Rhizobium lentis: one gene and its partner. Each later gene encodes a partner of the first gene's protein in a complex. Links are inferred from orthologs where the notes say so. Each region holds a gene or a part of one and is shown in the gene's direction. Other genes may lie near its edges.

Evidence for each region.
Region 2: the proteins of dapF (region 1) and J0663_RS08425 are in contact, whole or in part, in a solved structure (PDB 5YGU), measured with the Escherichia coli proteins. The link is inferred for Rhizobium lentis from one-to-one orthologs.

Annotation. Positions count from the first base shown.
Region 1 is NZ_CP071454.1:1,610,867-1,614,090, reverse strand. What follows is about bases 185-3,087. They hold dapF (diaminopimelate epimerase), read left to right. Parts: upstream 185-1,134; coding sequence 1,135-2,040; downstream 2,041-3,087. Other genes in these bases: mtaB (tRNA (N(6)-L-threonylcarbamoyladenosine(37)-C(2))-methylthiotransferase MtaB), read left to right, coding at 2,037-3,087; J0663_RS07760 (hypothetical protein), read left to right, coding at 824-1,027; ffh (signal recognition particle protein), read right to left, coding at 185-411. Outside these bases: more of ffh, read right to left, coding at 1-184; more of mtaB, read left to right, coding at 3,088-3,224. UniProt on the Escherichia coli protein: Involved in the succinylase branch of the L-lysine biosynthesis and in the biosynthesis of the pentapeptide incorporated in the peptidoglycan moiety. Catalyzes the stereoinversion of LL-2,6-diaminopimelate (L,L-DAP) to meso-diaminopimelate (meso-DAP).
Region 2 is NZ_CP071454.1:1,758,228-1,761,316, forward strand. What follows is about bases 209-2,976. They hold J0663_RS08425 (RNA pyrophosphohydrolase), read left to right. Parts: upstream 209-1,197; coding sequence 1,198-1,755; downstream 1,756-2,976. Other genes in these bases: J0663_RS08420 (divergent polysaccharide deacetylase family protein), read left to right, coding at 209-1,173; bfr (bacterioferritin), read right to left, coding at 1,895-2,380; J0663_RS08440 (error-prone DNA polymerase), read right to left, coding at 2,841-2,976. Outside these bases: more of J0663_RS08420, read left to right, coding at 1-208; more of J0663_RS08440, read right to left, coding at 2,977-3,089. UniProt on the Escherichia coli protein: Master regulator of 5'-end-dependent mRNA decay.

The DNA of each region.
Region 1 (3,224 bases):
GAGCGACGCCATCAGCACCTTCTTCTTATCGCGCGCCGACAGGCGATTGGCGATCTTGGCGGTCGTCGTCGTCTTGCCCGAGCCCTGCAGGCCGACCATCATGACCACGACCGGGGCCGGGGCATGCAGGTCGATACCGACGCCTTCGCCGCCCAGCATCTCGATCAGTTCGTCATGCACGATCTTGACGACCATCTGGCCGGGCTTGATCGACTTCAGGATCTCGGCGCCGACGGCTTTTTCACGCACGCGGTCGGTGAAGGAACGCACGACGTCGAGCGCGACGTCGGCCTCCAGCAACGCGCGGCGAACCTCGCGCAGCGCCGCGGAAACATCGGCTTCCGAAAGCGCGCCACGGCCTGTCAGTCCATTCAGAATGGATCCAAGACGGTCCTGGAGGTTTTCAAACATCGGCTCTTCCTTGATACGTTTCGGGCGGGTTCGATATGCCCGGAAACGTCGTTCTTTTCCTTGACGAAAACAAGACGCAAAGCCAAAAAGCACCCGAGGGCGCATCGCGCTGTCGGGTGTTGACCTCCGGGATCATGAAGTCCCGGTCGGCGGCTCGGAGTCATGCGGCTCGTCGCGGATTGGGCGCGATAAACAGGAAAGCGGCGGGAAAGTCAAGGCGAATGCGGGCAGATGGCCGCATGGCGGGCCTTCGGCATGGGCGCCGCGGTTAAAATTCCGCCTGGCCGTCTAAGTTCGCTATAAAGGCCAGTTGCAAAATATTCCACTTATGATTCTACTTTCTACTTATGTGCATCCCTGTAAAATGATTCGTGAATATCCTTGATGCCGGGTCATCCGGCGAAGATATCGAATGATCAATCCTGATATTGAAAGTTGGGCACTGGCACGGGCCCATCATATTGTTCTCAACGAAGGCCTTAGTCTTGCAAAGGCGGCACAGGATCTGGATCGCAAACGGTCCCGCTCGCTGGTCTACGAGCTGAGAAAGGTCATCACCGCCGCTATCGTCGAGGCGCATTCGGCATCTTTCAGTTCGGACGGCACGCAGCGGTAGAAGCCGAACTGGCATCGACCCGGCTGGAACGTCTGCATGGCACTCACCCACTGGTAATTCCCTCGTATTTCCGCCATATACAGCGGAAACACAGACGGAATGATACGATGAGCGTAACGGTCGAATTCGCGAGGATGAACGGGCTTGGCAACAAGATCCTGGTCGTCGACATGCGAGGGCGGCCGGACAAGGTGACGCCTGCGGCGGCGGTCGCGCTCAATGCCGATCCGCAGACCGAGTTCGACCAGATCATGGCCATTCATGATCCGAAGGCCGACGGCACCGATGCTTTCATCGATATTCTGAACTCCGACGGCTCGAAGGCGCAGGCCTGCGGCAACGGCACGCGCTGCGTCGTGCAGGCCCTTGCCGCCGAGACCGGCCGGAAGGCTTTCACCTTCCAGACGGTCGCCGGAATCCTGAACGCCGTCGAGCACGAGGACGGAACAATTTCCGTCGATATGGGCCGGCCGGTCTTCGATTGGGACAAGATTCCGCTGGCGGAAGAATTCCACGATACCAGCCGCATCGAGCTGCAGATCGGCCCGATCGACAATCCCGTGCTGCATTCGCCATCCGCCATGTCGATGGGCAATCCGCATGCGATCTTCTGGGTGGACAAGGATGTGATGTCCTACGATCTCGCCCGTTTCGGGCCGCTGCTGGAAAACCATCCGATGTTTCCCGAGCGCGCCAATATCACGCTGGCGCAGGTGACATCGCCGACCTCATTGACGACGCGCACCTGGGAGCGCGGCGCGGGTCTGACGCTCGCCTGCGGCTCGGCCGCCTGTTCGGCCGCCGTCAGTGCCGCGCGCACCGGCCGCACCGGTCGCAAGGTGACGATCAATGTGGCGAGCGCCAAGCCGCCGGCGACACTTTCGATCGAGTGGCGCGAGCGCGATGGTCACGTCATCATGACCGGTCCCGCCGAATGGGAGTGGTCGGGCCGGCTCGATCCGTCGACCGGCCTCTGGTCGCGCGACGATAGCCGGGAGGCCGGGGCGCAGTGAGCGGCATCGAGGTCATTACCTTCGGCTGCCGCCTCAACACATATGAATCCGAAGTGATGAAGGCGCAGGCCGAAAAGGCCGGGCTCAACAACGCCATTCTGGTCAATACCTGTGCGGTGACCGGTGAAGCGGTGCGCCAAGCCCGCCAGGCGATTCGCCGGGCGCGGCGCGACAATCCGCATGCCCGCATCATCGTCACCGGCTGCGCCGCGCAGACGGAAAAAGAGACTTTTGCCGCCATGGCCGAAGTCGATGCGGTGCTCGGCAACGAAGAAAAGCTCGCGAGTGCTTCCTATCGCAGCCTGCCGGATTTCGGCGTTTCGGCCGAGGAGAAGCTCCGCGTCAACGATATCATGAGCGTCAAGGCGACGGCGCCGCAGATGGTCAGGCATATTGACGGCCACGTGCGCGCCTTCATCCAGGTGCAGAACGGCTGCGATCACCGCTGCACCTTCTGCATCATCCCCTATGGCCGCGGCAATTCCCGCTCCGTGCCGATGGGCGCAGTCGTCGACCAGGCCCGCAAGCTCGTCGATAGCGGCTATTGCGAAATCGTGCTGACCGGGGTCGATGCCACCAGCTATGGCGGTGACCTGCCCGGTACGCCGACGCTCGGTCTTCTGGCGAAGACGCTGCTGAAGCAGCTTCCCGATATCCGCCGCCTCAGACTTTCCTCGATCGACAGCATCGAGGCCGACGCCCATCTGATGGACCTCATCGCCGATGAGCCCCGCTTCATGCCGCATCTGCATCTGTCGCTGCAGCATGGCGACGACATGATCCTGAAGCGCATGAAGCGCCGGCACTCACGCGCCGATGCGCTGCGTTTCATCGAGGAGGCGCGCCGGCTCCGCCCCGAAATGAGTTTCGGTGCCGATATGATCGCTGGTTTTCCCACCGAAACGGAAGAGATGTTTGCCAATGCCGTGCGGCTCGCCGAACAGGCCGGCATCGCGCATCTGCATGTCTTCCCTTACAGCCCGCGTCCCGGCACGCCGGCAGCACGGATGCCGCAGCTCGACCGATCGCTCGTCAAGGATCGCGCCGCGCGGCTGCGCGCCACTGGACAGGGGCTGCATCAATCCCATCTCGATCAAATGGTCGGGACGCGGCAATGGCTGCTTGTCGAAAACAACGGCTTGGCGCATACGGAAAACTTCACGCTGGTCGCAGCCGCCGGCCTT
Region 2 (3,089 bases), 150 kb from region 1 along the record:
GCGCCTTTGGGGCGTAACCGCAAAACCCGCAGCCGGCGGCCGGGCGTGCTGCGCCTTGGCCGCATTGCCGCCAGCCTGTGCCTTTTCGCGATCGGCGGCTTTTCTCTCTATACCGCCTTTCGTGGCGATGGGTTGGAGCGCGCCAAACCGCCGGCGGCCGAACAGGCGGCATCGGGACCTTCCGATAAGCCGCCGACAAGCGCTGCCGACCAGGCGGCGGACGGCTTGCCTCGCTCCGATCCGCATTCGGGCGCCAATGTTGAACGGATGGTCACTGGCGATGGCTCGGTCGTTACCAAGTACAGTCCCCGGCCGCGCGACGGCAGCGGGCCAGTGCTGGTCGATGCCATGCAGATCGGCCAGGATCCGCGCATGGCGGCCCAGCCCAACGAAAGCCTGCTCGAAGAAACCGCGTTTGGCAGGCTGCCGATCGTCGGCCCGGACGGGCGGCGGCCGATGGACCAGTATGCCCGCCCCTCATCCCAGGCGCGCGGCATCCGCATCGCCATCGTAGTCAGCGGCCTCGGACTCAGCCAGACGGGAACGCAGCGCGCCATCGCCGAATTGCCGGAGGAAATCACCCTCGCCTTTGCCGCAAGCGGCAACAGCCTGCAGCGCTGGATGCAGGAAGCCCGCCGCGGCGGTCACGAGATTCTGCTGCAGGTCCCCCTCGAGCCGTTTGATTACCCAGCCAATGATCCAGGCCCCGAGACGCTGCTGACGTCCAAGCCGATCGCCCGCAACATCGAAAACCTGCACAAGGCGATGGGTGAGATCACCAACTATACCGGCATCATGAACTATCTCGGCGGCCGTTTCCTCTCCGACCCCGCCGCCATGGAACCTGTCATGCGCGATATCGGCAAGCGCGGCCTGCTCTTCCTCGACGATGGCACGTCGGCGCAGTCGAAAACGGCTGTTGTCGCCAAGGGAACCGAGCTGCCCTATGCCCTCGCCGATCTGCAGCTCGACGGCCAGCTCGATGTCAACGCCGTCCTCAAGAAGCTCGACGAACTCGAGCGCATCGCTCGCAAGAACGGCCAGGCGATTGGCGTTGCCTCGGCTTTTGACGAAAGCGTCGACGCCATCGCCAAGTGGAGCGAGGAGGCTTCGATGCGCGGCATCGAGATCGTCGGCGTCGCGGCGCTTTCCCACGACCCCAGAAACCCCTGAGATGATATCCTGACGGAGAAGAGAATGAGCCAGGCGACCGTGAAAGCCGAGGACCTGCCCTACCGCCCCTGCGTCGGCGTGATGATCCTGAATCGCGATGGCCTGGTCTGGGCCGGGCGACGCATCCCCGACGGTAATTCCGAATATGACGGTTCGCCGCAGCTCTGGCAGATGCCCCAGGGCGGCATCGACAAGGGCGAGGATCCGTTGGATGCCGCCTACCGCGAACTTTACGAGGAGACCGGCATCAAGACCGTGACGCTGCTCGCCGAAGCACGGGACTGGATCAATTATGATCTGCCGCCGGCACTGATTGGTATCGGGCTCAAAGGAAAATTCCGCGGCCAGACGCAGCGCTGGTTCGCCTTCCGCTTCGAGGGCGACGAAAACGAGATCGCCATCAACCCGCCGCCGGGCGGCCACGAGCCGGAATTCGATGCCTGGGAATGGAAGCCGATGCAGGAACTGCCCGGCCTGATCGTGCCGTTCAAACGCGCCGTTTACGATCAGGTGATCGCCGAGTTCCAGCATTTGGCAGCGCTGCAGCCGGAGGACTGGAGCAATTCCAGCAAAAGTGTGTAACGGTTTTGCGTCCGGAATTGCGTGAAAACAAAGAGATAGAGCTTCGAAGAAAAACGGAAATGCGCTAATCGGCTGGTTGCGGATCGAAGCCGCGCATTGAGAATGCCGGCTGCTTCGGGCAGCCGGCATCTGATCCGAATTATTCGGCTTCGTCGGCGGAATCGGCGTTGAGCTGGCCGTATTTGCTCTCGCCGATTTTCTCGAGCAGATCGATCTGTGTTTCGAGGAAGTCGATATGGCCTTCCTCGTCCGCCAGCAGCTCTTCGAAAAGCTTCATAGAGACGTAGTCGCCGGCCTCATAACAGATGTCGCGCGACTTCTTGTAGGCCGTGCGGGCGTCGTACTCGCCGGCAAGATCGGCTTCGAGCACTTCCTTGACGTTCTGGCCGATGCGCAGAGGCGCCAGCGTCTGCAGATTGGGATGACCTTCGAGGAAAATGATGCGCGCAACAAGCCGGTCGGCGTGGTGCATCTCTTCGATGGATTCGGCACGCTCTTTCTTGGCGAGCTTGGTGTAGCCCCAATCCTCGAGAAGACGATAATGAACCCAATATTGATTGACCGCCCCGAGCTCGAGGAACAGTGCCTCGTTAAGCCGCTCGATGACCTTTTTGTCGCCTTTCAATGTCCGCTCTCCTGTTTTCCTCATGGAACTGCTTCAAGCGCGACATGAAATCAAAAATTTCGGCCTCCGTCGAGTGGCGACGGGCGTGATAATCCTCGGTTGTCTGGATAATGATGTCGACCACGTTAGGGAAGCAGCCGCAGCAGCGGCCACGCTTTTCCATGGCATGATAGACCTTCGCAGGCACGATAAGCTGCCAACAGTCTTCGTCGAGAAGGTCGATGATAACCTCCCGGATTTCCTTGTCGGTTATGTAATTGCAGCTGCAGACAAGCACGTCTTCATTTCCAAACATGACACTGACTATCGTGTTTTCTGCTAAAGAAGATGGTGGCTGTCAAGAAAAAATTCGAGTCCGGCGGCATCGATGAGCAGCGATAAGCCGGGCTTGTTGCAAATTGTCTAAAATGAGACGACTGTTCCGGGATGATGATCCAGATCCCGATCTGCGCGACGCGTTTCAATGAAAGTTCCGCCCGCGCGGCATGACTTCAGCGGTCTCGCTCACGCCTGTATGGCGCTCTGCTCCAGCCGCCCCTCTTTCCTGTCCGACCCTCTTGCGCTCATCCGCCTTTTGCCGCTGGTCGATTCCCGGCCGCAGCACCTCGTCCGAACGCGCGCAGGCGCCGAACCGGCGGGCCTCGCGTTGCAGGATGCCAAGCGCCGGCGTCATATCCTCGATATGTTCGACGACCGTATGGATGACGCC